3 regions of the Cyanobium sp. A1C-AMD genome follow, and region 3 is predicted to be linked to each of the others. Evidence: predicted binding sites of a transcription regulator. Region 3 holds the regulator's gene; each other region holds the start of a gene.
What was found. The regulator NtcA, encoded in region 3, controls nitrogen genes in cyanobacteria. The targets are predictions, from matches to a motif close to GTANCNNNNGNTAC.

Region 1 (10,231 bases), on a different contig from region 3:
ACTGCCCACGGTCACCTTGGCCCTGGCGATCAATGTTCAGCGCATGGCCAGTCAGAAAGCACTGGTGCGCAGGCTTTCAGCCGTGGAGACCCTCGGCTCGGTAAGCGTGATCTGCAGCGATAAAACCGGCACCCTCACCTGCAACCGCATGGCGGTGGAGGAGATCTGGCTGCCCCAGGCAGGCGAGCAGCCAGGGGTTGATCGAGGTGGAGAAGCCGAGCTGTTGCTGGCGGCCTGCCTTTGTTCAAACGCCCAGCTCAAAGCCAGCGGTGACGGCAGCCGAGCCCTCGGCGACCCCACTGAAACCGCCCTGCTGGTGGCAGCCCGGGCTCGAGACCTGGGCCTCGAGGTGCATCAGCAGCGCCATACCCGCAGCCGGGAGCTGCCATTTGACTCCCATCGTCGCCGGATGAGCGTGATCGTGGCCACCGAGGCCGGGCTGCAGCTGATCACCAAGGGGGCACCCCTGGAGCTGCTAGAGCGCTGTAGTCCGGCGGGCCGCGCCCAGGCAGTAGCCGCCAACGACGATCTTGCTTGCCGCGGCTACCGCGTCATCGCAGTGGCCCAGCGCAGTCTCGAGGCCACAGAGGAGCAAGCCCCAGCCGATCAACTGGAGCAAAAGCTCAACTTGTTGGGCTTGATCGCGCTCTACGACCCGCCCCGGCCGGAGGTGCCTGAGGCGATTCGCCAGTGTCACCAGGCGGGCATCAAGGTCACGATGGTGACTGGCGACTACGGCCTCACCGCCCAGGCGATAGCTCGCCAGATCGGCCTGCTGGATATGCCGGCCAAGGGTGACAACCATCCCCAGGCTGATCCGGTGCGGGTAATACAAGGCGACCAGCTCGAGCTGATCAGCGATGTGCACCTGCGCCAGCTGCTCAAATACCGCAACCGGCTGGTGTTTGCCCGGATGGCCCCGGAGCAGAAGCTACGGCTTGTGCAGGCCTACCGCTCCCTCGGCGAAGTGGTTGCGGTCACTGGCGATGGGGTCAATGATGCCCCGGCCTTGCGGGCGGCCGATGTGGGCATAGCTATGGGCCTGGTGGGCACCGATGTGGCAAGGGAGGCCGCCGATGTGGTGCTGCTAGACGACAACTTCGCCACGATCGTCACGGCGGTGCGCTTTGGCCGCGGCGTGGTGGCCAACATTCGCAAGTTCCTGCCCTACGTGCTGGCTAGCAACGTGGCCGAGATGGCTCCGTTTCTAGCCATGGTGACCGTGCAAATCCCGGCGGCCCTAACCGTGCTGCAAATCCTGGCGGTGGATCTGGGCACCGATTTACTACCCGCCCTGGGGCTAGGCGCCGAGGCGCCCGAATCTGGATTGATGCGCCAACCGCCCCGGCGCCGCTCGGCGCCGCTGCTGGATCGGCCCCTGATGCTGCGCGCCTATCTGGTGCTGGGCCTGAGCGAAGCCGTGGTGTCGATGACGGCCTACCTGCTCAGCTGGCAGCAGCAGGGTGTGGGTTTGGCCGAGCTCAGGCTGGCAGCCCCCCTGCTCCTCCATGGCGAGGCCGGACCAGCCCTCGTGGCCAGCCAGCAGCAGGCCTCAAGTGTGGCCTTCAGCTGCATCGTGGCTGGCCAAATCGGTGTGGCGATGGCCTGCCGCAGTGAGCATCGCTCCGCCTTCGTCAACTTGGTGCAGCAGGGCTGGCGCCGCAATCCCCTGCTTTGGCTTGGCATAGCAGCTGAAATTCTCTTCACAGCGCTATTGCTCTATTGGCCGCCCCTGTCGCGGCTAGCGGCGATGGTGCCAATTGACAGCCGGGCCCTGCCGATGGTCCTGCTGGCGCCCCTTGTGGTGATGCTGGCGGATGATTGGCGCAAAAGCCGGGTCACGGCCTAGTTCGGCATGGTCACAAACTCCTCGGCAACCGAGGGGTGCAGGGCCATGGTGCGATCGAAGTCGGCCTTGGTGGCGCCCATGCCAATGGCGATGGCTGCCATCTGGATAATTTCAGCGCTGTGCTCGCCGACCATGTGGCAGCCCAGCACCTTGCCGCTTTCCAGCTCCACCACCAACTTGAGCAATACCCTGGGCCCCCGGGCCGGCAAGGCCTGGCTCATCGGCCGGAAACGGGCCCGATGCACCCGCACGCCCCCTGGGCCATGGCGCTGGATCGCCTCCTCTTCGCTGAGCCCCACACTGGCCAGCTCCGGCTGACTGAATACCGCACATGCCACCAGGCTGTGGTCCACCTGGCGCGGGCTAGTGCCATAGACACTGTCGGCAAAAGCGCGTCCCTCATCAATGGCAACCGGGGTGAGGTTGATGCGGTCGGTGACATCGCCAACTGCATAGATGTGGGGCACGTTTGTTCGCTGCTCGCTATCCACCGGAATGCGATTAGCCTCAGTGGCGATAGCCGCTGCCTCAAGGCGCAGGCCCTCCAGGAAAGGGCGCCTGCCTGTGGCAAGCAACACCCCACCGCAAGGAATGATTTCGCCAGCCTCGGTGTGGACGCTGAGGTTGCCAGCACTGCCAGTGATAGCTGCAGGACTGTGGGCAAAGCGAATCTCAATACCCTCCTGCTCCATGCCCTCCTGGACCGCCTTGGCAGCTTCAAGATCAAAGCCCCGCAGCAAATGATTGCCGCGCACCAGCTGGGTCACGGCCACGCCAAGGCCATTGAGGATGCAGGCGAATTCACAGGCGATGAAGCCAGCACCCACCACCACAAGGCGCTCCGGTAGTTGCTCCAGCAGAAACATCTCATCGCTCACCCAGCCCAGCTCTGCCCCTGGAATCGCTGGCCGTTGGGGCCGCCCCCCCACCGCAATCAAGATGCGCTCGGCCCCCAGGCGGCGCTCGCCAACGGCAACGGTGTGACCGTCTTCAAAGCAGCCCCAGCCGCGCACCAGCTCTACCCCTGCTTTTTCAAGAAAGCCGAGGTGCAGCTGATTGAGCCGATCTACCTCAGCGCGCACATTGGCCAGCAGGGTGCTGGGGTTGCGGCGAATCCCCTCGATTTCCCAGCCATAGCTGGCTGCATCTGCAAGCAAATGTTTGTAAGCGGAGCCATAAACCAGCAGCTTTTTGGGCACGCAGCCGCGGATCACGCAGGTGCCGCCCACCCGATCGCCCTCCACGATCGCCACCCGGGCGCCATAGCTTGCGGCCCGTTTGGCAGCAGCTAGACCACCCGAGCCGGCCCCCAGCACGATCAGGTCGTAGGAGCTGTTCATGGGGCTTGGAGATGAAGGAATGGAGGTCCTCACGCTATGGCGTGAAGTCCTTGGGCGGAAGGGTGCTCCCCAGCTCAGCGACGAATCCAGGGAAGCTGGTGGCATTGTCAGCAGCCATAAAAAAGCCCCCCTGACGGGGGGCAGTTGAGGTGTCCCAGATGAAAACACCACATCAAATCAAGAGGTGGGTGATCAGATCGCCGTGTCGCCGCGCTCACCGGTGCGGATGCGGATGGCTTCCTCAACGGGGGTGACGAAGATCTTGCCATCACCGATTTCACCGGTTCGGGCGGCCTCGAGGATGGCAGTGAGGGTGGCTTCCAACTTGTCGTCAGTCACTACTACAACGATCTTGGACTTGGGTAGGAAGTCAACGGTGAACTCGTTGCCGCGGTAGCGCTCCACCTGACCCTTCTGTCGACCGAAACCGCGGACATCGACAAGAGTCATGCCGACCACATCGAGGCCGACGAGGGTTGTTTTGATTGCTTCCACCTTGGAAGGGCGGACCATTGCCGTGATCATTTTCATGGTGATTCAGCTTCAGTTGGTCGTGGGGTCGTAAGCCTCTTCCCCGTGGGCGACGAAGTCGAGTCCACGTTCTTCCTGCTCAGGAGTGACCCTGAGGCCCACCGTGGCGCCAACGATCCAGAGAATGACCGCGGTGCCGATGCCGACAAACCCGTAGCTGATCAGCACGGCCTTGACGTGGGCCACGAACAGGGCGGTGTTGCCGCCGCTGGCGAGGATTGCTGCCGATTTTGGGAAGTAGTCGGCCGGCACCAGGGCAGGGATGGCTAGGGCGCCGGTGAGCAGGGCTCCCACCGTGCCACCTACGCCGTGGACGGCGAAGGCATCGAGGGAGTCATCAAAGTTGATGGCCGACTTCACCTGAACTGCGATGTAGCAGGCGATGGAGGTCGCCGCACCGATGATTAGAGCCTGGGGCATGTAGACGAAGCCTGCGGCGGGGGTGATGCCCACCAGACCAGCCACGGCGCCGGTGGCGGCTCCCACGGCGGTGGGTTTGCCATCACGGAACCACTCAATCAAGCACCAGGTGAGCAGGGCCGTTGAGGCCGACAGGGTGGTGGTCAGGAAGGAGAAGCCGGCACCCTTAGCAGCGAAGTAGCTGGCGCCGTTGAAGCCGAACCAGCCGAACCAGAGCAGGCCGGCACCCAGGAGGATGAAGGGCACGTTGTGGGGAGGACGCTTGCTGCCGGGGAAGCCGCTGCGCGGACCCACAATCGCAGTGGCCACCAGAGCCGCCACGCCTGCAGCAATGTGAACAACTGTGCCGCCGGCAAAGTCGATGGCGCCGATCTCACCAAAGGGACCGATGTAGCCACCGCCCCAAACCATCTTGCACATGGGGCAGTAGATGAACAGGCTCCAGAGCAGGGAGAACCAGAACCAGGCCTTGAAGTTGATCCGCTCCACAAGGGCGCCGGAAATAAGCGCCGGGGTGATGATCGCGAACATGCCCTGGAAAAGGGCGAAGGAGGAAGCGGAGATGGCGAAGCCATCAGCTAGTGGAGCATCACCGAGCTCACCGCCTACGCCGTTGAGCCACATCTGGCCGAGACCACCGATGAAGGGGCTGCCGAAGCCGGTGTCGAAGGAGAGGGAGTAGCCGATCACAACCCAGACGACACCGATGAGCCCCATCAGGAAAAAGCTCATCATCATGGTGTTGAGCACGTTCTTGGCGCGGGTGAAGCCGCCGTAGAAGAACGCCAGGCCTGGGGTCATAAGTAGAACCAGGGCTGAACCCATCAGCATCAGCAGGGTGTCGGCGCCGTCGGTGGGGACCTTGGTCAAGGCTGCCTTGGCGGAGCCGGCCATCAGCGGCAGCAGGCCAGCACCAAAGGCGAGCAGCATCACGGCGTAACGCTTCAGTTCAGGCTCCTGAACCTTGGCGAGAAGCTGGGTGCGGAATCGATCAAAGACAGCGAGCGGGGTTGGACCGCCGCCAGCGATGGGGACTTGGGCCATGAAGGAAGGTGACCTCTAATGTTCACCAGGCCACAATCGTGCAGCGCTGCAGTCCTGTGGGTAGCAAATGACACCGTTCACGAGAACGCTGATCCCTTCCGCCCTGTGTTGGCTGGCAGCCCAATCTTGGGACGGACGTCGCTGACTAGAAGCCGCCGAATGTGCCGCCGAGGATCGACGGCAGAGAGGGTCTAGAGGGCCAACTGGGCAACTCCATGACTGGTCCTCAGCCCTTTTTTGATGTTGGATCCGTTCACGGTTGGATCGGTTCACGAGTTAGTTAGCTGCCGCGGAGTGAAGCAATCCTTCGTGACTGATGCCCTGATGCTCACTATTGAGGTCTTCAGCTGAGCTGCCTGGCCCCATCCCTTGGCTCTTGATCTCGGGCATCAGCCTGGGCAACAACCTTGGTGAAGGCGTCGAACATTGGATCTCTGGTATGAAACTTCGCTCTTGAAACTTAGTTAGGCCACTGAGCACCCCGCGAGCTCCTAGAACCAAGGCTGCTGCAGCGATAGGCATGGAGTCGAAAGCCGAGGGAGTGCTCGATTGGCAAGAGCTCGAACGCCTCGGTGCGTCCCCAGCCGATCCAGTCAACGGTCCTACCAGCGCCCAGGCCCGGCTGCGTTTGTTTGGTCAGCCGGAGGAGGCAGTGCGGGTCACTCTTTTCCGCGACCACCATGCCTGGTGTCCCTACTGCCAGAAGGTGTGGCTTTGGCTCGAAGAGAAGCGGATCCCGTACCGGATTCGCAAGGTCACCATGTTTTGCTACGGCGAAAAGGAGGCTTGGTTCAAACGGCTAGTTCCTTCGGGGATGCTGCCGGCGCTTGAGCTCGATGGCCGGTTGATCACTGAGAGCGATCGCATTCTTGAAGCCCTCGAGGGGGCCTTCGGGCCCCTGGTGCTGGGCATGAACGATCCGGCGGTGCTGCCCCTGCGCCAACTGGAGCGCCTGCTGTTCCGCGCCTGGTGCCAATGGCTCTGCAGTCCGGGGCTGCGGCCCGCCCAGGAGCAAGCTGCCAGGGCGGCTTTTCAGCGCATTGCAGGCAACTTTGAGCAGGCGCTCAGCCAGCAAAGTGGGCCCTTTCTGCTTGGCGAGCTAGGCACGGCTGATCTGGTGTTCGTGCCCTACGTGGAGCGCATGGCAGCAAGCCTGGCCTACTACAAGGGTTTTCTGCTGCGCAGCGAGCATCCGGCCATTGGCCGCTGGTTTGAGGCGCTGGAGCAGCGCCCCAGCTACTTAGGCACCCAGAGCGACTTCCACACCCATGCCCACGACCTACCGCCCCAGATGGGTGGCTGCTATGCCAGCGGAGATGCCAACCAACAAGCATTAGCCACTCAAATCGATCGGGGCCCCTGGCCCCTGGGCAGCCCCGACCCGGAAACCAGCCAGGCCGAACCGGCCAATGCGGCAGCCTTTGCCCTCAGCCGGGTGATCAAGCACCGAGCGGCAATTCTTGGCCGCAGCCCCGTGGGAGCGGAAAACTTCGATGTCCCGCTCCGCACAGCTCTCACGGCCCTGATCCACGCCAAGCCCCTGCCAGCACCGGCGGGCTCTGCCCCTGCCCTGCGCTACCTGCGCGATCGCATCAGCGTGCCCCGGGATATGCCGCTGCATGCGGCTCGGTGCCTGCGCCAGGCCTTGGAGGCCACTGCCAGTCTCGATCCAGCGGATGGCACAGCCCAGGGGGCGCCGATTCCGGTGGGCCATCGCCGCGATCAGGATCCCCAGCCATTCCTGCGGGCCGCTCCTAGCGTTTTGCCAACTGCTTAATGCCCTAGTGCCTGTGCCCCGTCTTCGACGCGTCGCCGTTGCGCTCGGCTGGGCCCTGGCCAGCTGCATTACCGGGGCGCCCGCAATCTCGCCGCTTGCGATCCCCGCCGCCCGAGCCCTGGAACTCAAGGGGGCCACCTACTTCACCAAGGCCCCCTGGAAGGTTGATCTGGTGAGCTACTACACCACCGTCTGGCAGACCAGCGCCGAGTACTACTTCACGATCAGCCTCGATGCCGACGCCGGTGCCGCCCTCGGCGGCCTCACCATTCAGCAGACCCGCGGCGTTGATACCAGCTTTCCATTCTTTGTGGATCGCACCTCAGCCTTTTTGGGCCGGCCGCGCCAGCAGGGTCCCCGCGTGCCAGTGCTGGCCCAGTTCGATAGCGATGCGCGCCGCTTCACCCTCAGCTTCCCTGAGCCCGTTTCTCCCGGGGCCACGCTCACCGTGGTGCTCAAACCCTGGAACAACCCGGCTGTCTCCGACACCTACATGTTCCAGGTGACGGCCTACCCAGCCGGCCCCAACCCCTCGCCAGCTTCGCTGGGATTTGGCACCCTGCGGATCTACGACCCCGATTGGCGCTGAGCCAGATCCCCTGAGCCATGACCCACCGGAGCTGGTCCGTGCTGTTGCCGTTGTTTTTGGCAGCGGTTGCTGGCCAGCCGCCGCTGCGGGCCCAGACCGCGGAGCCCCAGGGGTTGCGGCCCCCGATGCCCCAGGAGCTTCCGGGCCACGTTTTAGTGCCGGATGTGCGGCTCCCCGGATCGGAGGGATCTCTGGCCCGGGGCATCTTGCAGACATCAACACCTGATAACTCGCCGCCGCCCCTGGCTTACCCGTTGGCCCAACCCGCCGAAAGCCTGGACCCCTGGGGCTGGCGCTACTCGGAGCGGCGCTCTGCCTGGCGGCTGCACACCGGCGTTGATCTGGCGGCGCCGCAGGGCACGGTGGTGCTCGCCTCCCGGGCCGGACGGGTGCTGCTGGTGGAGTCGATCAGTGGCTACGGCACCACCGTGCTGCTGGACCATGGCGAGGGTTGGCAGACGCTCTATGCCCATCTGCACGAGGCCATCGTGGTGAGCGGCGTCTGGCTGGAGCAGGGGCAACCGCTGGGCATGGTGGGCATGACCGGCTCGGCGACGGGCCCCCATCTGCACTTCGAACTGCGTCGCCAGGGCGCCGAGTTGCTGGCCCTGGATCCCACACCCCACCTGCCGCCCCCATCCCTACCCCCGGTGCTTGCCACAATCAGCCCTTAATTGCGCCCCAAGACCCATGCAAGCCCAGTGGAATGGTCAGGTGATTGCCAGCAGCGATGACATCGTCAAGGTTGACGGCAACGCCTATTTCCCCGCCGCAGCCCTTGACCCCGACTGCATCCGCCCCTCGAGCCACACCAGCGTGTGCGGTTGGAAAGGCACGGCTCACTACTACGACCTGGTGGTCAATGGCCAGGTGAACGCCAATGCGGTCTGGTTTTATCCAGAGCCCAAGGAGGCTGCCGCCAACATCCGCGGCCGGGTGGCCTTCTGGAAGGGCGTGCAGGTGACCTGAATCAGCTGTCTCGCGCAACTCGAGAGAGGTGGCAGCAGCAAGGGATTCAGCAACCTGGAAACCGTAGGGTGCGCCAGTCGCCGCTGGCAGTACTCACTTCAACGCCAATCTCCACAGGGCCTGAGCTGCCACCGCAGTGGTCGTTCCACCAGCCAAGCGCTTCGCTCCATGCGGCATCGAGGGATTCGTAGAGGTCGTCGAGCACCGGATGGGGGGCGCCCTGACGATCGACTAGGCGGTAGATCCGCACGTGGCTGGGGGATTGGGTGCGCACTGCTGGCATGTCTGGCTTCGCTGCTCTACTGGTAATCATGGCCCTTGTGCCAGATCGAAACTGTCACCTTCACAACATCTTCCGGTATTGCAGGTTGCTAGGCCACCAGGCATCAACGCAAAAACAGCATCTCCTGGTAGCTGGGCAGGGGCCAGAGGTCGTCGTCGACCAAGCCTTCCAGACCATCCACCGCCGAACGCAGGTCTCCGATTAGCGGCATCAGCCTATCGGCGCAGTGACGCATGTGGGCTTCGGTGCCGTGGGGCGCGGCATGTAGGGACTGATCGAGGCTCTCGCAACCGTTGTTGAGCTGCTCTAGCAGTTCGCCCAACTGATTGCGCAATTTGAGATTGGGATGTAGGCCCATCGCCTGCTGCTCCTGCAGGGCCTGGCCCAACTCGCCTAGATAGCGCACAGCCGCTGGATATACCTGGGTGCGAGCGATCTGCAGGGCCAGCTTTGCCTCCACTTCAATCGCCAGCACGTACTGCTCGGCGTACACCTCAAAGCGGCTCTCCAGCTCCACCGCACTGAGCACTCCTTGGCGCTCAAACAGCTCGCGCACCTCCTGGCGCTGCAGCACTGGCAGGGCATCGGCGCAGGTGCGCAGGTTTTCCAGGCCACGCTCTTCGACAGCCAGGCGATGCCATTCGCTGGAGTAGCCGTCACCGCCAAACACGACGGAGCCGTGCTCGCGCATCACCTGCTGGAGCACGTTGAAGGCCGCTTCTCCTAGGGCGGTGCCGCTTTCGAGCTGGCTCTGCAGCCGATCGGCAATCCAGCCGATCGAATCGGCCAGCACCGTGTTCATCGCCACCAGGGGCCCGGCTACCGATTGGTTGGAACCAACGGCGCGGAATTCAAAGCGGTTGCCTGTGAAAGCAAATGGTGAGGTGCGGTTGCGATCGCCAGGGTCTTTGGTGAATTCCGGCAGGGTGTCCACCCCCAGAGTCATGACGCCGCCTTTGGCGGAACTCTGCAGGTTGCCCTCGCGGATCTGGTTGAACACGTCCTCGAGCTGGCTGCCCAAATACACCGAGATGATCGCCGGGGGAGCTTCATTGGCACCAAGGCGGTGGTCGTTGCCGGCGGTCGCCACCACAGAGCGCAGCAGTGGTCCGTAGCTGTGAACGCCGCGAATTACGGCGGCGCAGAACAGCAGGAACTGCAGGTTGTCATGGGGGGTCTGGCCGGGGTCGAGCAGGTTGCCCTGGGTAGCGTTGCCGATCGACCAGTTGACGTGCTTACCCGAGCCGTTGATCCCCGCGAAGGGCTTTTCGTGCAGCAGGCAGGAGAAGCCGTGCTTTTTGGCCGTGCTCTTGAGCACGGTCATGGTGAGCTGCTGGTGGTCGGTAGCGACGTTTGCGGCTTCGAAGTAGGGCGCAATTTCAAATTGACCAGGTGCCACCTCGTTGTGGCGAGTCTTGGCGGGAACGCC
Region 2 (10,231 bases), on a different contig from region 3:
AATGGCTGCAAGTTGACGCCGCAATTCATCCCGCCAGCTGGCGGCTCTTTCCCCTGAGGGGGGAGAGGTGGTGCCGGGTTGTGTCAACGACCGGACAGTGCTGCGCAAACGCTAAATCCGAGCTTGTGCCACGGCCTGTTGCTACTAGAGCTGGCCCGAGGCGGAACAGGCTCCTCCCTCATAGGATGGCTTCATGATCCAGCTCAAATAGCAGCGTGCCTGAAACGGCGCCCAATGGGCTGGATCCTGCAGCAATTTTCCCCTTCCCGCTCGACGACTTCCAGCTCGAGGCGATCGACGCGCTCAACCAGGGCCACTCGGTAGTGGTGAGCGCCCCCACGGGCTCCGGTAAGACCCTGGTGGGTGAGTACGCCATCTACCGCGCTCTGGCCCATGGCCAGAAAGTTTTTTACACCACGCCGCTGAAGGCCCTCTCTAATCAGAAACTGCGCGATTTCCGTGAGCAGTTTGGTGCCGACAAGGTGGGGCTGCTAACCGGTGATATGAGCCTCAACCGGGAGGCCCAGGTGGTGGTGATGACCACCGAGATCTTCCGCAACATGCTCTACGCGGAAGCCGATGCGGGAGATGACCCGCTGGAGGGCGTGGAGGCGGTGGTGCTCGATGAGTGCCACTACATGAACGATTCCCAGCGCGGCACCGTCTGGGAGGAGTCGATCATTCACTGCCCGCCGCCGATTCAGTTGGTGGCCCTTTCGGCAACGGTGGCCAATGCCGGTCAGCTCACCGACTGGATAGAGAGAGTGCATGGGCCCACCCAGCTGGTGCTCAGTGACCACCGGCCGGTGCCGCTGGCCTTCAGCTTTTGCAGTGCCAAGGGACTGCACCCCCTGCTCAACGACGAGGGCACCGGGCTCCATCCCAACTGCAAGGTGTGGCGCGCCCCCAAGGGCAGCCAGCGCAAGGGTCCGAAAACTCCGAAACCACCCCAGCCCGAGGCTCCGCCCCTGGGTTTTGTGGTGGCCCAGATGGCGGAGCGCGACATGCTGCCGGCCATCTACTTCATCTTCAGTCGCCGCGGTTGCGATAAGGGCGTCAAGGAGCTGGGCAAGGCCGCCCTGGTGACGCCTGCTGAACAGGCGCGCATCAAGGCCCGCCTGGATTTGTTTATGTCAATAACCCCCGAGGCGGTGCGGGAAGGTGGCCACGCCGAGGCACTGCTGCGGGGCATTGCCGCCCACCATGCCGGTGTGCTGCCGGCCTGGAAGGAGCTGATCGAGGAGCTGTTCCAGCAGGGGCTGATCAAGGTGGTGTTTGCCACCGAAACCCTGGCGGCCGGCATCAACATGCCTGCTCGCACCACGGTGATTTCGGCGCTGAGCAAGCGCACCGAGCGAGGCCACCGCCCTTTGATGGGCAGTGAGTTTTTGCAGATGGCGGGCAGGGCCGGCCGGCGCGGCCTTGATACCCAGGGCTACGTGGTGACCGTGCAGAGCCGCTTTGAAGGCGTGCGGGAGGCGGGCCAGCTCGCTACTGCGCCGGCAGATCCGCTGGTCAGCCAGTTCATGCCCAGCTACGGCATGGTGCTCAACCTGTTGCAGCGCTACGACCTGGCTAAGGCCAAGGAGCTGGTTGAACGCAGTTTCGGCCGCTACCTGGCCACCCTCGATTTAGTCGAGGACGAGGCCCGCATCGGCCAGTTGATGCAGCAGCTCGAAGGCCTGGAGGATGGCTCCGGCGAGGTGCCCTGGGACGACTTCGAGGACTACGAAAAGCAGCGAGCTCACCTGCGCGAAGAGAGGCGCATCCTGCGGATCCTCCAGCAGCAGGCCGAGGAAACCGTCGCCCATGAGCTCACCTTGGCGCTGCAATTCGCCAGTGAGGGCACTTTGGTGAGTCTCAAGGCGCCCCAGCTACGCGGCCGGGTAACGCCGGCGGTGATTGTGGAGAAGGTGAAGGGGCCGGGGCAGTTTCCTTTGCTCAAGTGCCTCACCGACGAGAACCTTTGGCTGTTGCTGCCCTGCCACGGGGTGGTGAGCCTCCATGCCGAGCTCAGTTGCCTCCAGGTGAGCCAGGTGGATCCCCCCGAGTTGCGCCAGCTTGGCGAGTTGCGCCACGGCGATCAGGCCAGCGGCGGCTTGGCCCTTGCCGTTGCCCACATGGCCAGTCGCCACGACATGGCCACGCCCCAGTACGACTTGGCGGGGGAGGTGCAGGACCAGGCCCAGCAGGTGCATCAGCTGGAGGAAAGCCTGGAGCTGCATCCGGCCCACCGCTGGGGCGACCGCCGCCAGCTCAAGAAGCATCGCCGCCGCATGGAGGAGTTGCAGCTGGAGATCGAGGAGCGCCAGCAGCTGCTGCACTTCCGCTCTAATCGCCACTGGGATACCTTCCTGGCCCTTATTGAGGTGTTGCGCTTTTTCGGTGCTCTGGCGGGAGCTGATGGCCTGGAGCCCACCGAGGTGGGCCGCACCGTGGCTGCCCTGCGCGGCGACAACGAGCTGTGGCTGGGACTGTCGCTGATGAGCGGCCACCTCGATGAGCTCGATCCCCCCCAGCTGGCGGCGGTGTTTGAAGCCATCTCCACCGAAGTCAACCGGCCCGATCTGTGGTGCGGCTACCCGCCGCCACCGGCCGCCGAGGAGGCCCTGCATGATCTGCGCGGCCTGCGCCGCGAGCTGGAGCGTCAGCAGGAGCACGCCAAGGTCAACTTCCCGCTTTGGTGGGAGCCCGAGTTGATGGGCCTGGTACACGCCTGGGCTAAAGGTGCCAGCTGGAGCGACATGATTGCCAACACCTCCCTCGACGAGGGTGATGTGGTGCGGATCCTGCGCCGCACCGTGGATTTGCTGGCCCAGGTGCCCTACTGCGAGGCGATCAGCGAGCAGCTGCGCAGCAAGGCCCGCGCTGCCCTCAAATCGATCAATCGCTTCCCGGTTTGCGAGATCGAGGATTTGGTGGCTAGTGGCAACGGTCAGCTGGATCCGGCGATCGAGCGCCCCCAGTCTTGAGGTTGGTGGGCCGTAACCCGTGATCAATCCCGCCCGCATTCGCATCATTGCCGTCGGCAAGGTGCGCAAGGGCTGGGTGAGCGAAGGGGTAGAGATTTATCGCAAGCGGCTCCCGGGCCTGGAGATCGTGGAGCTGAGGGACGGTGGCATGGCCCGCGAGGCGGAGGCCATATCGGCTGAGCTGCGCGGCGGCGAGCAGTTGGTGGCCCTGTGCGAGGAGGGCCAGGGCTACGACTCGTTGGCCTTCGCCAAGGCGCTTGAAGGTTCTGGCTCGGAGCGGCTGGCGTTTGTGATCGGTGGGGCCGATGGTCTCGACCCGGCGCTCAAGGGGCGGGCCCACTGGCGCCTGAGCCTCTCACCGATGACCTTCCCCCACGAGCTGGCGCGGCTGCTGCTGTTGGAGCAGCTTTACCGGGCCAGCTCGATTCAGCAGGGCGGGCCGTATCACCGCGCCGGCGCTTGACTGGGGTGGTGCTTACGCCACGCGATGACCACGATTGATAGCCGCTACGAGGGAGCCCTGCGCTGCCTCTCCAGCCACGGTCCTTCGGGCTGCGAGCTCGAGACCGATGCACCCACCGACAACCAGGGCAAGGGGGAGCGTTTCTCGCCCACCGATCTGGTGGCCACGGCCCTGAGCACCTGCATCCTGACGATCCTGGGGATCGTTGCTGAGCGCCACGGCTGGCCGCTGCAGGGGGCCAGCGCTCGGATTGAAAAAACCATGACCCCCGAGGCGCCACGGCGCATTGCCCTGCTGGAGGTGTGGATCAGCTTGCCGGCGGGTCTCAGCGAGCAGCAGCGGGATGTGCTTCACCGGGCCGGAGAGGCCTGCCCGGTGAAGCTGAGCCTGGAGGGGGCTGTGCAGATGCGACTGCACTGGGCCTGAACTGCCTGCGAGCTCAAATCCCCAGTCGCTGCCAGATCACGCCCAGGTTGGCCTGATGCAGATCGGTGCTGAAACACTCAGCCAGCTGCTCAGCGCTGAGCTTGCTGGTCACCTCTGCATCGGCTTCAAGGTTGGCGCGGAAGTTGCCGCCATCTTTGTTCCAGGCGCTGTGGGCGTTGCGCTGCACAATCCGGTAAGCGTCTTCGCGGTTGATGCCGGCTTCCACCAGGGCCAGCAGCACCCGCTGGCTAAACACCACGCCGCCGTAAACGTTCATATTGCGGGCCATGTTGTCTGGGTAGACCCCTAGGCCCTTCACTACCTCGGTCATCTCCCGCAGCATGAAGTGCAGGGTGGCGGAGCAGTCGGGCAGCATCATCCGCTCCACCGAGCTGTGGCTGATGTCGCGCTCGTGCCAGAGGGCGCAGTTTTCCAGAGCCACCACCACATAGCTGCGCAGCACCCGGGCCAGGCCACTGATCCGCTCGCTGCGGATCGGGTTGCGCTTGTGGGGCATGGCCGAGCTGCCCTTCTGGCCCTTGGCGAAGTTCTCCTCCACCTCGAGCACGTCGGTGCGCTGCAGGTTGCGGATCTCGGTGGAGAAGCGCTCCAGTGCCGCGCCCACCAGGGCCAGGGTCTGCACGTATTCGGCGTGGCGATCGCGGGCGATCACCTGGGTGCTGGCGGTATCTGGCTCCAGGCCAAGCTTGGCGCAGGCGATCGCCTCCACCTGGGGGTCGGTGTTGGCGTAGGTGCCCATGGCGCCGCTGATCTGGCCCACGCTCACCACCCGCTCGAGCCGCTCGAGGCGCTCGCGGTTGCGTTCCACTTCCGCCAGCCAGCCGGCCACCTTGAAGCCGAAGCTGATCGGCTCGCCGTGGATGGCATGGCTGCGGCCGATCATCACCGTGCCCTTGTGCTGGCTGGCTAGAGCCCTAAGTGCATCCGCCAGTTGGTCGAGCTCGGCTCGCAGCAGAGCCACCGACGCTTTCATTTGCAGGGCCAGGCCTGTATCGAGCACATCTGAGCTGGTCATGCCCACGTGGATGTAGCGGCCCGCATCCCCCACGTGCTCGTTCACATTGGTGAGGAAGGCGATCACGTCGTGGCGCACCTCGGCCTCGATCTCGAGAATCCGCCCTACCGAAAATCTGGCCTTCGACTTAATCGTTGCGACCGCCTCAGCGGGCACTCGCCCCAACTCACAGTTGGCCTCGGTGGCAGCGATCTCCACATCGAGCCAGCTTTGGAACTTCGCCTGCTCGCTCCACAGGGCGCCCATCTCGGGCAGGGTGTAACGCTCGATCAAGGCCGCGCCTGGCTCACTGCCAGCCCAATGTATGGGTGCGCCCCTGCTGACGCCTCAGGCAGCACTCCTTAGGCAGCGGTAGTCAGGCGCTGGTGCTCCACCTCCCACTGCACCAGGCTTCCCCAGGCCTGCTGCCGCACCCAGCAGCGGCCCCCGCGGCATTGGATCAGCTGGAAGGGGGGCAGGTCGGAGGGTTGATTGCGCAGTTTGACGAAGCTGCCGGGATAGAGCAGTTCAAGCACATTGGCTGCAGCATTCGCGGTCCGGATTGAGGAGGCCATCGGTGCCGGATCAACTTCTGGGCGCCATCCTCTGGTGGGTTTTGGTGCGGAGGCAGAGATGCTTGGAATCTGTTCCGTTTGCGTTGTGGTTTGATCACAAAAGGTGGAGCGCCATGGCCCGCAAGCAACGACTGGATTTGGAGCTCGTGGCCCGCGGCCTGGCGGCTAGTCGTCAGCAGGCCCAGCTGTTGATTAGGGCCGGGCGGGTGCGCCACGGCGACAAAGTGCTCGATAAACCAGGCACCGAGGTGTTGCCGGAGGCGGAGCTGCTGGTGCAGCAGCTTCCCCGCTATGTATCAAGGGGTGGCGAAAAGCTGGTGCGGGCACTTGAGGCCTTCCCCATCGCCGTGCAGGGGCGCGTTTGCCTTGATGGCGGCATCTCCACTGGCGGCTTCAGCGATTGTCTGCTTCAGCACGGGGCCTGCCGCATTTATGGAATTGATGTGGGCTACGGCCAGACGGCCTGGAGCCTGCGCAGTGATCCGCGGGTAGTGCTCAAGGAGCGCACCAACCTGCGTCACCTCACCCCGGATGCTCTTTACGGCCCCGAAGACCCCTGGCCCGATCTAGCGGTGGCAGATGTGTCGTTTATTGCCTTGGCCTTGGTGCTGCCTGCCCTCCTGGCGCTGCTGCAACCGCAAGCACCCGTGGATCTGCTGTTGCTGGTTAAACCCCAGTTTGAGGTGGGCAAGGGCCGGGTGGGCAAGGGCGGGGTGGTGCGTGATCCGGTTGCCCATTGCGATGCCATCGAAGGGGTGATCACCGCGGCCTCTGGCCTGGGCTTGGTGGCTTGCGGCCTGGTGGCATCACCAATCACTGGACCTGCCGGCAACCACGAATACCTGCTCTGGCTGCGGCGCTCCGATTGCGATGGGCAGGTCGGAATGGGTGATGTTGCCGGGGATGTTGCTGGGGATGTTGCAGAGGATGTTTTTGAGCCTGTTGAACAGCTTGTTGAACCAGCCCAAACCGACCCGAAATTCTGCCCTGGGGCAATCAGCCCAGAGCAAATAAAAACCCTGGTAGCCAGCACGCTGACTCCCAGGGCATAAAAATCAAAAGCGGTGCTGGCGCTCAGATGGCGCCGCTGTCCCGATCACCGGTGCGGATTCGAATCACAGAATCAATCGTGCTCACGAAGATCTTGCCGTCGCCGATTTCGCCGGTGCGGGCCGCGTCTTGAACGGCGCTAACCACGGTGTCGACCTTGTCGTCATCGACAACTATCTCAAGTTTCAGCTTCTGGAGGAATTCGACGGTGAATTCAGAGCCGCGATAGCGCTCCACCTGGCCCTTTTGACGGCCAAAACCCCGCACTTCGCTCACGGTCATGCCCACGATCCCCGCATTGACCAGGGCGACCTTGACGTCCTCGAGCTTGAAGGGACGAATGATGGCCTCAATTTTTTTCATAGGAACAGCTCGGGCTTGGTAGGAAGTCTCTCAGGAAATCCCTGCCGATGGTAGGGAGTAAAGCCATTACGCCCGAGCTTTGCGGGGGTCGTCGTAGCGATTGCTACCGGCTCGGGCAGCCGTTGGCTGCGGCCACTTTCCTTAAGATCACCTAGTGGCACTGGCCCTTTCCCTTTCCTTGCTCCGATGTCTTCCAGCCCCGCTTCTGCCAGCGCGTCCTCCCTCACCCAGACGCCCATGTATGGCGAGCGCGCCATCGCTGAAGCGGAGCTGATCTGTTTTGACAATCCCAGGCCTGGCCGCGCCTACGAGATTTCGATCGAGCTACCGGAGTTCACCTGTAAGTGCCCATTTTCCGGCTACCCCGATTTTGCGGTGTTGCGCCTGATCTACCAGCCCGGCCCCCGGGTGGTGGAGCTGAAGGCGATCAAGCTCTACGTGAATAGCTACCGCGACCGCTCCATTTCCCATGAAGAGGTGACCAATCGCATCTTGGATGATCTGGTTGCTGCCACCGATCCCCAGTGGATGCAGCTGGAGGCTGATTTTCACCCCCGCGGCAACGTTCACACCGTGGTGCGCGTCAGCCACGGCACGCGGCTGGCTTGTTAGAGCTGGGCGAGTATCTGGGGCAGCTCGGCAGCGAAGCCGGTGAGATTGCGGTTGCAGAGGCCCGCAACGTGCAGCTGACCCGCTTGGCCGGCCGGCTGCTCAGCTATGGCCCAAAGCTGACGCGTAGCAAGCAAGCTGAGACCACCGCCGGCTAGGGCGATCGCAAATCCTGCATAAACCAGTGGAACCCCCGGATCACGCTTCAGCAGGATGCCACTGGCGGGGAGCACGCTTTCAACCCGTATCGGTAGCCCTTTCACTTCCACAGCTGCGCCGCCTGGGGCTAGGCGGGCTAAGGAGATTCCGTCGGCGCCATAGATCTCCACAGGCCCTTGTTCGCTGCCCAGGCTGAGCAGCACCGGCTCGCTGCCATCGGGACGGGTGGGCAGCACGATTCCCCAAATCTGTTCGCCTAGTTGAGGAAAGCTCTGCAGCGGTAGCTCCAGTAGGGGGCTTTTGCCCAGTTGCAGGCTGATAGTGGCCAGGGCCCAGTCGGCTTGATAAAGGGTGACCCCCTGGAAGCGCAGCGGATGGTTGACGCTGATCTCAGCCTGCTTCAGCAGGCTGCCGCCGCTGCCATCGCCCTCCAAGATGCGCAACTGGGAGGTGAATTGCTCAGGTCGTCCGGCGGGATCGCGCTGGATTGAAAAGTGGTCGAGGGCGAGGGTGAGTTGGCTGCTGCCCCGGCTGTCCATCAGCTCGAGGCTGCGGCCGGGGGCGAGGTATTGCTCAGCCCGTTGCCCCCCAAGTGCCCCCCAAGCGGCTCCGAGCATCAGCACCACCATCCCAGCGTGCACCAGCAGGGGCCCAACCCGGCCCAGCAGCCCCTTGCGGGCGGCTAGGCGGTCGTCGTGGCGCTGAATTTGCCAGCCCTGGCGCTGCAGCAGTCCGGCCAGCTGATCGAGGCTCGCCTTGGGGGTGTCGGTAGTGAAGGTTTCGGCCACGCTCAGCTTGCTGAGCTGGCGGGGGGTGCTGTAGTCGATCCAGCGCAGGGCGGCTTGCAGGGCGGGCCACTGGCGGCGCCAGCTGCAGAGCAGCAGGGCTAGGGCCAGCCAGGCCAGCAGCCCCAGGAACCAGCCGCTGGAATACACGTGGTCGAGCTGGAGGGCCAGCACCCCATCACCGTTCAGCAGTCCAAGCCAGGGCTGGGGGTCGTAGAGCCGGTGGTAAAGGTCGGCTGGTTCCCGCTGGGGGATGGCCGTGCCGACGCCACTGGTGATGGCAATCACTAAAAGCAGCACGATCGCTACCCGCAGATCGGAAATCCAGCCCACCACCCGCAGCAAGGCTTTCATCGCCAGTTGGCCACCAGGGTGAGGGCGCCGGTGGTCACCAGCACCACGCCGCTGATCGGGGGAACCCATTGGCCCAGCCGCCTCAGGCTCAGCAAGCCCGGCAGGCTGGCGGCCGCCGTGCCTGCCAGCAGCAGCGGCACCACCTGACCGGCCCCGAAGCTGGTGAGCAGCAACATGCCGACCAGTGGTTTGCCGTTCTGGGCCATCCAGGCCAGCAGCACAGCCAGCACTGGCGTTGTGCATGGGGTTGCGGCTAATCCGAAAGCCAACCCTGCTGCCAAAGGAGCTAGGGGGGCTGGCACCCGGCGACGCCAGACTTCAGGATCGGGTCCGGCGGGCAGGGGCAGCTTCAGCAGGCCCAGCAGGTTTAGGCCCATCAGCAGGGCAAGCACAGCCACCACCGTGGGAATCAGCCCGGGGATTTGGCCGTAGATCCGGCCCAGTAGGCCGCTAACCAGGCCCAGCAGCACCAGGGAGGCCACGATGCCGGCCGCAAAGCTGAGGCTGCGCTGCCAGGGAGCCTGGCTGGGTTTAACGCCGGGCGTGCCGCCAAAGCCGGCCAGATAGGCAAGGGTGACCGGCAAAAGCGACAGGGAGCAGGGCCCCAGGCTCGTTAGCAGGCCGCCAGCAAATACAACCCCAACGGTGGTGGGGGTGGGGCTGGCCAGGGAGTGCTGCAGCAGCGTCTCGCTGCTGCGGGCCCAATCGGCCAGTTGGGGCCCAAAACTGATCATCCAATCAGCCTATCGGGCAGCTGCGGTGCGCCGGCGCCTAGGGGTAGGGGCAAGACCGCCTGCCTCCAGCGAGCAGCGGATCAGCAGGCCGCAAATAAGCAGGCTGGCCATCAAGGAGTTGCCGCCGTAGCTGATCAGTGGCAAAGGCAGGCCGGTGGTGGGCATGGCACCGCTGGCTACGGCGATATTGAGGATGGATTGGCCCACCAGCAAGGTGGTGCAGCCGATGGCGATTAGGCGCTGCTGGTTGCTGCGGCAGCTGAGGGCAACCCTCAGGCCCACAAAGCCAAACAGCAGCAAAAACAGCAACAGCACCAGCGAGCCCACGAAGCCAAATTCCTCAGCAAACACAGCAAAAATGAAATCTGTGCTTTGGATCGGCAGGTATTGCAGTTTCTGGGTGGAAAGGCCAAACCCTTCGCCTAGGAAGCCTCCTGAGCCGATCGCCATCAAGCTCTGCACCAGTTGGTAACCATCCCCCTGGGCATCCCGCCAGGGATCCAGGAAGGACACCACCCGCAAACGCTGGTATTCGTTGATCATGATGCTGGCGCTGCCAAGCAGCCCTCCCGCTCCGGCTGCCCCGAGCAGCATGGGCAGGGAAAGGCCCCCAGCCAGGGCCATCAGCCAGAGCAGCAGCCCGGATAGGGCGGCGGTGCTGAGGTTTGGTTGCTTGAGGATCAGCAGGATCAGGGCCCCAAATGCCCCTAGCCAGAGCAGTTTCTG
Region 3 (10,231 bases):
TCGCCGCTAGCGAGGGTGATGCTGGGGCCGCCGCCGTTGTGGAGCGCTCCGCCCAGGCCCTGGCATTAATGGCAGCCACCATCTGCACAAGGCTGCAGCTAAACGCCCCGCGAGTGTGGCCCATGGGCGGGGCGTTGGAGCACCTTGCCTTGCTGCGCTGCCGGCTGGAGGCCTGCCTTGGGGAGTGCTGCCCAGGCGCTCAACTGCAGGTCCCCGCCGCAGATGCCTGCAGCGGAGCCCTGAGCCTGGCTCGGGAATGCCTGGAAGCTAGGCCGCGTTGAGGTGCTGCTCCGCTGCAGCAGCCAGCTGGCTTGACCAGTGGTCCACCAGCTGCTGATCGGCGGCCTCCACCATCACCCGCAGCAGTGGTTCGGTGCCACTGGCGCGCACCAGCACCCGGCCACGACCCTCCATCGCAATCTCCGCCTGCTCCACGGCGAGCCGCAGCGGCTCGCAGGCTTGCCACTGCTGGCGCCGTTGCCGGTCTGGCACCGTCACATTCACCAGGGCCTGGGGGTAGGGCTTGAAACTGCTATCCATCCAGTCGGCCAGTGATTGGCCACTGCGATGCAACAACGTGGCCACTTGCAAAGCGGTGAGCAGCCCATCGCCACTCATGCCATGGCGGGCCGACAAAATATGGCCCGACTGCTCGCCACCGAGGCCAGCGCCCATCTGCTCCATCGCCTGGTGGACGTATTGATCACCTACGGCGGTGCGCTCGAGCACCCCTCCCTTGGCCTGCCAGGCACGCTCAAAGCCGAGGTTTGACATCACCGTGGCAACGATGCGATTGGCCGGCAACTGGCCCGCATCAAGCAGGGACGATCCCCAGAGATAAAGGATCTGGTCTCCATCCACCACCCGGCCCCGGCCATCCACCGCCAGCATCCGATCTGCATCGCCATCGAAGCCAAAACCCATGCTGGCTCCGCTCTCCAGCACCGCGCGCCTGAGCGGCTCAAGGTGGGTGCTGCCGCAGTCCACGTTGATGCGCGCCCCATCCGGCTTGCCGTGCAACACGGTGAGTTCCGCGCCTAAGGCCCGAAACACCGCCTCTCCACAGGCAGAAGCCGAGCCCCAACAGAGGTCCAGCACAATCTTGCAACCTTCTAAGCGCCGACCCATCACGCTCGCCACCAAGGACCGCTGGTAGTCGGCCAGTAAATCGGGGCGGTCGTGCACAACTCCTGTGCCCAAGAAGCCGCCGGAAGCACCTATTGCCGGTCCAGCCCCCACCCCCTGCAGCCCAGCCTCGATCGCCTGCTGCTGGCCGCGGCTCAGCTTGGCGCCGGAGGCCCCAAACACCTTGATGCCGTTGTCTTCAGGGGGGTTGTGGCTGGCGGACACCATCAGACCTCCAGCCGCGCCAAGACGGCGAATGGCGCCAGGAATCGCTGGCGTAGGGCATAGCCCCAGGGTCCATACCTCCCTACCTGCAGCCGTGAGTCCGGCGGTGAGCGCCGCCACCAGCATCGGGCCACTGCTACGGGAGTCCATGCCGATGAGCACCGGCGCCCCTTGGGGCAACACCTGGCCGCACCAGAAGCCAACCTGCAAAGCCAAAGCCGGGCTCACCTGGGTTCCCACCCGGCCACGGATGCCATCGGTCCCGAAACCGGCCACACCACCCCGCAGGGGCAGGCCAACGGGATGGGGAGCCAGGTCGGCCATGGGCAGCAGCAGATGCCTCAGTGATGTCCAGGTTACGTGGGCTGCTGCAAAGCGCTCACCATGGCTGGCCTGGGCCAGGTAGGGGCCTGAGCCCTTTCAGCGCCAGCGGCGGGGCCACCAGATCCAGAGCACCAGTTCGCCAATCGTCCAGAGCAGCAGCGCACCAACCACCCAGCCCGGCAGCCAGCTCAATGGCCAAAAGGGGCGCAGCAGCAGCACCAGGCCCGATACCGCCAGCACCCGCAGAGCCCGCAACCGCTGCTCAGCCCCAGGCAAGGTGGAGAGATAGGGGGGTAGGGAGGGCAGGCGCACCAGCTAAGAGGGATTCACACCTCCCCAGAATGCCGAAGCTGCGCCGCTATTGCCCTTGGCTCGCCTCCCCCTGCTGCTGGCCCTCACCTGCTTGGGCAGCGGCGCCGCCTTGCTGGGCGGCAGGGCACTGCTGACCCTGATTCCCGCGCCAGACCCCAGCACACCCACCCCAACCCTGGAGCGCCTGCGGCGGTTCTCGCCCGATCCGGAGCGGCGGCGGGAGGCCAGCTTGCTGCTGCTGCCGCGCCAGGCAAAAGGCGACCTAGCCGGCGAGCGCCGGTTGCTGCGCGGCCAGGGCTGGGGTGGCGATGAGCTAGCAGCCCTGGTGCTCAAACGCGATGCCCTAGCCGCCGAAGCCCTGGGTGATCAGGCAGCCGCCCAGCAACGCTGGCAGCAGCTTGTGCAGCGCTTCCCCGACACGCCCGCCGCAGCCGATGGGCTTTATGCCCTGGGCCGGCAGCAGCCCCAGCTGCGGCAGAAACTACGCAGCCGCTTCGCCGCCCATCCCGCGGCCCTAGCGGCCGCCGTGGAGGCGGGTCCGAGCGGCGCAGATCGCCTCCAGGCAGCCCTGCATCTGGCCCGGCACGGTGTGCGTTGGCCCGGTGCGGGGCCACGCTTGCGCCAGGCCTGCCAGAGCACGGCCGCCGCAGCTACCCCTAACCAGCGGGACCAATTGGCAAGGGGCCTGGCCCAGCTAAGCGACTCGGCCGCCGCCCTGAGCTGCCTCAAGGGCAGTCCGCCGAGCCCAGCAACCCAGCTAGCCCTCAGCCGGGCCCTGCTCGCTGGCGGCAGCGAGCAGCAGGTCCAGGCCGAAAGTCTGCTGCTGCAACTGGCCAAATCCGCGCCGCGCTCCAGCCAGGCCAGCGAGGCCGCAGCCCTGCTGAGCGAACAGCCCGGGCCCAGGGCTCTCCAGGCCTTGAAGGGGCTGCCCTCTGCCCTGCAAGACACAGCCCCGGTGCAGGCGCGGCTGGCAATGGAGAGTGGCGACATCGGCGCGACGCTGGCGGTGCTGCAGCGCTGGCCCAACGATCCAGCCAGCTGGGAACTGCAGTGGCAGCAAGCCCGTCAGGCCCTGCTCAAGCGCCAATGGGCAACGGCCACAACGCTGCTGAGTGCGCCGATCGGTAGCAAATTGCCGGTGGGGCTGGTGGGACGCCAGCGCTTCTGGCTGGGTTTCAGCCAGAAGCAGCAAGCCGCCACCGCCAAAGCACAACGCACCTGGAGTGATCTGATCAAACAGCATCCCGGCGGCTACTACGGCTGGCGGGCGGCGGTGCGACTAGGCCGCGGCGATCTCAACCTCGATCCCCGCAGCAGCCCGGCCCTTGTGCAACCCCAATGGCACCCCCTGGGCAGCGGCGACTGGCAGATCGACCGGCTCTGGCGCCTGGGCCAACCCCTGGAAGCCTGGGAGCACTGGCGCACGGGGCGGAGTTCCCCACCCTCTAGTCCCCAGGAGCTGATTACGGAAGGCCGCCTACGCCGGGGCGTGGGAGACCACTGGATGGGACTCGGCCAACTCGAGCAAGCCAACCTGCGCCTGCCGGCGAATGCAAACTGCTCCCTGACCCAACAGCTTGAGCGCGACCTGCAAACCGCCAGCTTCGTGGCGGAGCTCGAGGAGGCTGGCTCAACCGCCGGGGTACCGGCAACCCTGCTGGCAGCCGTAGCCAAACAGGAATCGCGCTTCAGCCCGGGGGTGAGCTCCGGCGCCGGTGCCGTCGGCTTACTCCAACTGATGCCGGCCACCGCCGCCGAACTAGCCGGCACGCCCGTGGCAGCCGATGACCTCACCGACCCAGCCCGCAATGCCCAGTTAGGCGCGCTCTACCTAAAGCAACTGCTGGGCCAGTGGCAGGGCAACCCCGTGCTGATGGCTGCCAGCTACAACGCCGGCCCCGGTGCCACCGCTGGCTGGGTGACACCCCAACTGCAACAAGAACCGGAGCTATGGATAGAGGCCATCCCCTACCCGGAAACCCGGCTGTACGTCAAAAAAGTGCTCGGCAACTTTTGGAACTTTCAAGAGAGGCCGCTGGCTAGCTGCTAGCCACCGCTTGCCAGCCAGCGGCCCACCCATGCCCCTGACAACACGAGCACCCCCAGCACCCCTGCCAGCAGCACCGGCGGGGGTGCCACCCGAATCCGGGCTAGATCGAGGCGTGCCAACAACACAGTGGTGCCAAGGATCAGCACATTGGTGAGCACTTTGAGGTGGAGCAGATAGAGGCCACCCACCGTGACGATCAACAGGCTGATCACCAGGCTCATCACCCGACTGGCGGCCATCAAATTGGAAATCCGCTGCAGCAGCAGGTCGGGCATGGTGCACACCACCACCACCAGCAAGGCGTGGAGACAGTCAAGCGACCAGAACAAGCTGGATAACTGCCCCATCCCCGACGCTGCCGCACCCTCAAGCGGCTGGCTCCACTGCAACCCCTCGTAAACCGATATCACCACCAGCACCAGCAGCATCGGCGCCCGCAAGGGCAGCAATAGCAGACGCAACATCGCCATCACGGGGGAGCCAGCACCAGGGAAATGGCATCCAGAGGGCAACTCGGAATGCACTGTTCGCACACCAAGCAGCGTTGCGCATCGAATTGCAGCTGCCAAGCCGGCTGGGTCAAGCTGAGGGCACCGCTGGGGCAAACGCTCGAGCAGAGGCCGCAGTCGATACAGAGACTGCGATCTACGGCTATCTGACCAGGCGCCCGGTTCAGGCCGAGTCCCTGACTTTCTAGCCAGGCCTCCGCCGCCGTCAGTTCGTCGATATCGCCGGAGAGCTCCACCACCATGGTGCCGCTCTGGTTGGGGGAAATCTGGGCGCGCAGGATCTTGGCGGCGATATCGAAATCCACCGCCAGCCGATAGGTGATCGGCTGATGCACCGCTTCGCGGGGAAAGTGCAGGGTTAGGCGCCGTTTCACGAGGATCCGGTTCGCGGGAACAGCACGCTTACCTCCGCAAAACGCTAGCAAGCACTGGCAAAGTGCAGTCATGACCAACTCCACCCCGAATTCCGGCCTGGGGCCAAGCGAACGGCTGCTGCTAGTCGTGCTGGCGGCCCTACTGGCAGCGGGCCTGCTGTGGTTCCGGGGCGGACTGAATCCGGAGGCTCCCCTGGAGCGCTTGGCGCGCCAATCCCTGGATCTACCCGTGGCCTTGCGCAATGGCAAGCCAACGCTGGTGGAGTTCTACGCCGACTGGTGCGACGCCTGCCGCACCATGGCTCCGGCAATGGAAACGATCGACGCCCAACACCGCGGCCAGCTCGATGTGGTGCTGCTCAACGTTGACAATCCGCGCTGGCAGCCGGAGCTGGAGCGCTACGACGTCAACGGCATTCCCCAACTAGAGCTGTTCAATGCTGCCGGTGAAGCGGTGGGCCGCTCGATTGGCGCCCGCAGCCTCAACGAATTGCGCGCTCTCAGCAGCGCCCTGATCGCCGGCGAACCCCTGCCGGCCCTCGCCGGAGTGGGTGCCGTCAGCAACCTGAGCCAACCCGCTGGCGAAGTTGCGGCAGCGGAGCCAGCTACTGCCACGATGGCCGGACCCCGCAGCCACGGTTGACGCCCGCCATGGATTCCCGTTTCCGCGTTGACCTGATCGCCGCCACGCCTAACCCCCAGCAGTGCGTTTATGCGGGAATGCATCAGGACTACAGCGAGGGCTTTGTGGCAGCAGACTCCGCCAACTGGCCGGACGAAAACAAGGCGGGAGAAATTTGCATCAAGCGGCTGCTGGCCGGCGAGCGCGGTCACTACGGCCCCCTGGAGCACGCCCAGATCGTGCTGAACGTGGGCTGGTTTCCCCACTCGGTGATGCAGCAGGCGCGGACCCACCGAGTGGGGGTGAGCTTTGACGTGCAATCAATGCGCTACACCGGCGATCGCATCTGCAAGGCCGCCAATGGTGAACTGGAACTGGAGGAGGTGTTCTATCTACGGCCCATAGGTAGCTATAGCGACCGGCAAGGCAAAAAATACGCCTACACCGAAGAGCATCGCTACATAGATCTAGAGCTCTGCAGGGCTGCGGCAGCTCGCTACCGCGACCTTTTGGCGGCTGGCTTCGCCGAGGAGCACGCCCGCGGCATCCTGCCCTTCGACTACCGCCAGCACTTCGTGGTGAGCTTCACCTTGCGGGCGTTTCTGCACTTCCTTGACCTGCGGGCGAAGCTCGATGCCCAGCAGGAGATCCGTGAGCTGTGTGATCTGATGTGGCCCCATCTGCAGGCTTGGACACCCCAATTTGCTGACTGGTATGAAAAGAGCCGCTTACATAAAGCCAGGCTCGCCCCATAGGGCATTTTGCTGGGAACTAGATACGCGCCAAGGTAACCCGTTCGGGCTGATGCTGGTACTTACCAGCCCGATCTTGATAGGTTGTCTCGCAGGGATCGCCCTCAAAAAAGAGCAGCTGACAGATTCCCTCATTTGCATAAATGCGGCAGTCAGCACCCGAAGAATTACTGAACTCCAGGGTGAGGTGACCCTCCCAGCCGGCTTCCGCTGGCGTCGTATTAACAATGATGCCTAGCCGGGCGTATGTGCTCTTACCCAGGCAGATCACCGTGATATTTGATGGCACCTTCATCTTCTCCAGTGCCACTCCCAAGCCATAGGAATGGGCTGGCAAGATAAAATAAGATCCGTCCTCGTCATGGCGCAGGGGAGCGGGCTCCAGGTTCGCCGGGTTGAACCGCTTGGGGTTCATCACGGTGCCAGGCACATGCCGAAAGATCAAAAATTCCTTGGCCGACAACCGCAAGTCGTAGCCATAGGAAGAACAGCCATAGCTGAGCACCGGGGAGCCCGCCGTAGCGGGATCGAGGTGGCGCACCAGGCTCGACTGAAACGGCTGCAACATTCCTACGGCAGCTTGCTCGTTGATCCAGCGATCGTTCTTCAGCATCAGAGGCCTCGGCGCAACTGGGTGACCTGATCAGCCATGGCCATCAACTCAGGAGTCATGGCTGGCCCTGTCAAAATGACATCTAGATGGGCTGGTCGGCGCTCCAAGGTTGCCAGCACTTCAGCCTGCTCGATGTAGCCCAGCTCCACAGCCAAGCCCAGCTCATCGAGCACCATCAGATCCACCGCACCACTGAGCAGCTGCTCGCGGCTGAAGGCCCACACCTGGCGCACCGCCTCCAACAGCTCGAGCCCCTGGTGGACAGCTGGCTCTGAAAGACAGCCGGGCACACCGGGCCGCAGCCATTGCAGTCGCCCACAGAGCCAGACGCTGCTGCCGAGGCCCTGATCTACGCCGCCCTTAAGGAACTGAGTAACTAGCACCCGGCTGCCCAAGCCGGCACTACGTAGGGCCTGGCTGAGCACGGCACCGTAACTGCCGCGGAAAGGCGCCGTATGGATTTGCAGTAAGCCCTCCGACTGGGCCACCAGCCGCAATGCCGGCGCAGCAGAGGGGGCGGACGCGGCAGCCGCCACAGCCAAAGGGCGATGGCCAGAGCGCTGAGGTTGGTGCTGGACCGCCGGAAAACCAGCTCCAGAGGAGGAGGTGAGGCCTGAGACGGGCAAGCTCGCGGTCATGAACAACCTGAATAAGAACCTTGAAAATCGAAAAACAGACCTGGGGCGCCGCGAGCAGCCCATGGCCTCGCGGAGCTGAATGTAGCGGGATCGGGCCGCTCCACAAGCAAACGACACCATCCCTAGCGGAAACATACGTACTGGCGCGCAGGGGCGCCGGCGGTGTCGTCTCAAACCGTGTGTATTGCTACAAGCCGCCCCCCGGGTGATCCTTAGGGTCCCGGCACTTGCCAAGACCTTGATGGTTGGCGCTACCCACGGATTTAGCCGTACCGCCAACACCCCATCGACGGGTGCCCCTGGCGTGGTGGCAGGCATGGGAAGCGCCGGCCAGGGCAACCCCACCCTGTTGGAAGTGATCCGGGGCCTGGCCGGCAGCAGTGTCGAGACGATCGAACGGGGCAAGACGATTTTTTTTCCCGGCGATCCAGCCGAGCGGGTCTATCTGCTGCGGCGCGGAGCGGTCCGGCTGTCGCGGGTATATGAATCCGGCGAGGAGATCACCGTGGCCCTGTTGCGCGAGAACAGCCTGTTTGGTGTGCTCTCGCTGCTTACAGGCCAGCGCTCCGATCGCTTCTATCACGCTGTGGCCTTCACCAGGGTCGAGATGGTGACCGCACCAGCCACCTCCGTACGCCGGGCGATCGAGCAGGACGCCAGCGTGGGCTTGCTGCTGCTGCAGGGCCTGTCTTCGCGAATACTGCAGACCGAAACGATGATCGAAACCCTCACCCACCGCGACATGAGCTCGCGGCTGGTGAGCTTCCTGCTGGTGCTGTGCCGAGATTTCGGCGTTCCCAGCTCGGAAGGTATCACGATTGATCTGCGCCTCTCCCACCAGGCGATTGCCGAAGCGATTGGCTCCACCCGCGTCACAATCACTCGCCTGCTGGGCGACCTGCGCAACGACGGGCTCGTTCAGATCGACCGCAAAAAGATCACTGTGTTTGATCCAATCGCCCTAGCCAAGCGCTTCAGCTGAACGCCAGGGATACTGGGGCCCTCCGGGGACGTATGTGACGGGCTGGCTGCTGATCCTCGCTCTGCTCGCCCTGGGGGGAGTGCTCTCCACCCTGGGCGACCGACTTGGCAGCCTGGTGGGCAAGGCGCGCTTGAGCCTGTTGGGGATGCGGCCCCGCCGCACCGCCGTGTTGATCACAGTGCTCACTGGCAGCCTGATCAGTGCCATCTCCCTCGGCCTGATGCTGCTGGTAAGCGAGCGGCTGCGCACGGGCCTGTTTGAACTCGATCGACTGGAGCAACGGCTGCAAACCAGCCGCAGCGAACTGAGCCGCAGCAACAGCCAACTAGCCAGCAGCCGCCTGCAGGTGGCGCGGGCCGAACAGGGCAAACGCGAGGCTCAGACGCGCTTTGAGCAGGCCCAAGCCCGCGCCAGCAAATTGCGCCAAGAGCTGGCGCCACTTCTAACCCAGCGCAACCGGTTGGAGCTGGAGCGCAGCCGTCTCAGCCAGGAGGTGAAGGGGCGGGATGCGGAAATCCGCCGCACCGAAGCGGAATTAGCCCAGGTGCGCCGCCGGATTAGCGCCGGAGCCCAAGAACTTAAAGAGCTGGAGAGCAACCTGATTGCCCTGCGCCGCGGCGACGTAGTGCTCAGCAGCGGTCAGACCCTGGCCAGCGCCAAGGTGACCCTTGAGCGCCCCGAGCAGGCCAAGGAGGTGATCACCGCCTTGCTGCAGCAGGCCAATCTCAACGCCTTCAGGCGGGTGCTGCCCGGCCAGCCCCCCGATCGCCAGATCCTGCTGGTTCCCCAAAATGACATCAGCAAGCTGGAAGGCCTGCTCGCCAAGCCCGGCAGCTGGGTGGTGAGCATTCTCTCGGCCGCCAACGTGCTGAGGGGCGAGCGCCAGGTGCTTGCCTTCCCAGACCTACGCCCCAACCGCCCAGTAGTTAAAGCAGGTGAAGTGCTGGCCAGCACCACGATCGAGGGCGACCTCACAGCCCTGGAGCCGGTTTCGCGGCGACTCAACCTGCTGCTAGCCGCTGCCTATGCCCGAGCCCAGCGCCAGGGCACGTTGGTGGAAGGGCTGCAGTTTGATGCGGCCAGCTTCAAACAGCTGGCCCGGGAGCTGAGCGAGCGCCAGCCGGGCCAGGTTGCCCAACTAGAAGCCCTTGCCATCAACAGCGCCAGCACCGCCGACCCAATTGCGGTGGAATTGCGCTGGGTGGCGGCCCCATCTCCCGCCCAATCGGGGCCGGGCCCTCGCCGCCCGTGACGCGCACTGCGGCGGGCCTGGTGGCAGGCCTAGATCCCGGGCGCAGCAAATGCGGTCTAGTGCTGGCTGATCCTGCCGTTGGCCAGATCCGGCAGGCTGCCATCCTGCCCCCGCAAGCCTGCCTCGCCCTGCTCAAAAGCTGGCAGCAAGTGGGGCTTGACCAGGTTGTGCTCGGCAATGGCACCGGCAGCCAAGACTGGCGCAGCCGGCTTGGCCAGCAGCGGCTGGCGCATGCTGTGGTGGATGAGAGAGGTAGCACCCTGGCGGCCCGCGAGCGCTACTGGCAGCTGTGGCCCCCTAGGGGCTGGAGGCGGCTGCTGCCGGCGGGCTTGCGCTTGCCCCCCCGGGATATCGACGATGTGGTCGCCCAGCTGCTGATTGAGCGCTATTGCGGGATGACCCTGCAGCGCAGCAACCAGGAGGTGCTGAGGCAATGGCCGCTGCCGGTCGCCG

Region 1: KBY74_RS04280 (ammonium transporter) is a predicted target of NtcA. The motif match lies at 5,245-5,258, and genes of this name have one in related genera.
Region 2: queF (preQ(1) synthase) is a predicted target of NtcA. The motif match lies at 6,958-6,971, and genes of this name have one in related genera.

Annotation. Positions count from the first base shown of each region.
Region 1 covers NZ_JAGQDB010000015.1:2,240-12,470, forward strand. The annotation lists gene KBY74_RS04265 (cation-transporting P-type ATPase) at 1-1,849, shown strand, start outside; gene gorA (glutathione-disulfide reductase) at 1,846-3,189, opposite strand; gene KBY74_RS04275 (P-II family nitrogen regulator) at 3,382-3,720, opposite strand; gene KBY74_RS04280 (ammonium transporter) at 3,733-5,184, opposite strand; gene KBY74_RS04285 (glutathione S-transferase family protein) at 5,705-6,961, shown strand; gene KBY74_RS04290 (DUF2808 domain-containing protein) at 6,975-7,550, shown strand; gene KBY74_RS04295 (M23 family metallopeptidase) at 7,568-8,224, shown strand; gene KBY74_RS04300 (DUF427 domain-containing protein) at 8,241-8,519, shown strand; gene KBY74_RS04305 (hypothetical protein) at 8,566-8,832, opposite strand; gene KBY74_RS04310 (glutamine synthetase III) at 8,906-10,231, opposite strand, start outside.
Region 2 covers NZ_JAGQDB010000001.1:31,579-41,809, forward strand. The annotation lists gene KBY74_RS00165 (aminotransferase class I/II-fold pyridoxal phosphate-dependent enzyme) at 1-24, opposite strand, end outside; gene KBY74_RS00170 (RNA helicase) at 216-2,972, shown strand; gene KBY74_RS00175 (23S rRNA (pseudouridine(1915)-N(3))-methyltransferase RlmH) at 2,995-3,435, shown strand; gene KBY74_RS00180 (OsmC family protein) at 3,460-3,861, shown strand; gene purB (adenylosuccinate lyase) at 3,875-5,170, opposite strand; gene KBY74_RS00190 (hypothetical protein) at 5,239-5,451, opposite strand; gene KBY74_RS00195 (TlyA family RNA methyltransferase) at 5,565-6,503, shown strand; gene KBY74_RS00200 (P-II family nitrogen regulator) at 6,526-6,864, opposite strand; gene queF (preQ(1) synthase) at 7,051-7,476, shown strand; gene KBY74_RS00210 (cytochrome c biogenesis protein ResB) at 7,473-8,771, opposite strand; gene KBY74_RS00215 (cytochrome c biogenesis protein CcdA) at 8,768-9,505, opposite strand; gene KBY74_RS00220 (FtsW/RodA/SpoVE family cell cycle protein) at 9,515-10,231, opposite strand, start outside.
Region 3 covers NZ_JAGQDB010000017.1:6,817-17,047, reverse strand. The annotation lists gene KBY74_RS04725 (BadF/BadG/BcrA/BcrD ATPase family protein) at 1-281, shown strand, start outside; gene glmM (phosphoglucosamine mutase) at 268-1,674, opposite strand; gene KBY74_RS04715 (hypothetical protein) at 1,771-1,986, opposite strand; gene KBY74_RS04710 (lytic transglycosylase domain-containing protein) at 2,042-4,036, shown strand; gene KBY74_RS04705 (hypothetical protein) at 4,033-4,500, opposite strand; gene KBY74_RS04700 (NIL domain-containing protein) at 4,506-4,919, opposite strand; gene KBY74_RS04695 (thioredoxin domain-containing protein) at 4,990-5,562, shown strand; gene thyX (FAD-dependent thymidylate synthase) at 5,571-6,296, shown strand; gene dcd (dCTP deaminase) at 6,313-6,906, opposite strand; gene KBY74_RS04680 (cob(I)yrinic acid a,c-diamide adenosyltransferase) at 6,906-7,544, opposite strand; gene ntcA (global nitrogen regulator NtcA) at 7,786-8,526, shown strand; gene KBY74_RS04670 (DUF3084 domain-containing protein) at 8,561-9,778, shown strand; gene KBY74_RS04665 (resolvase) at 9,775-10,231, shown strand, end outside.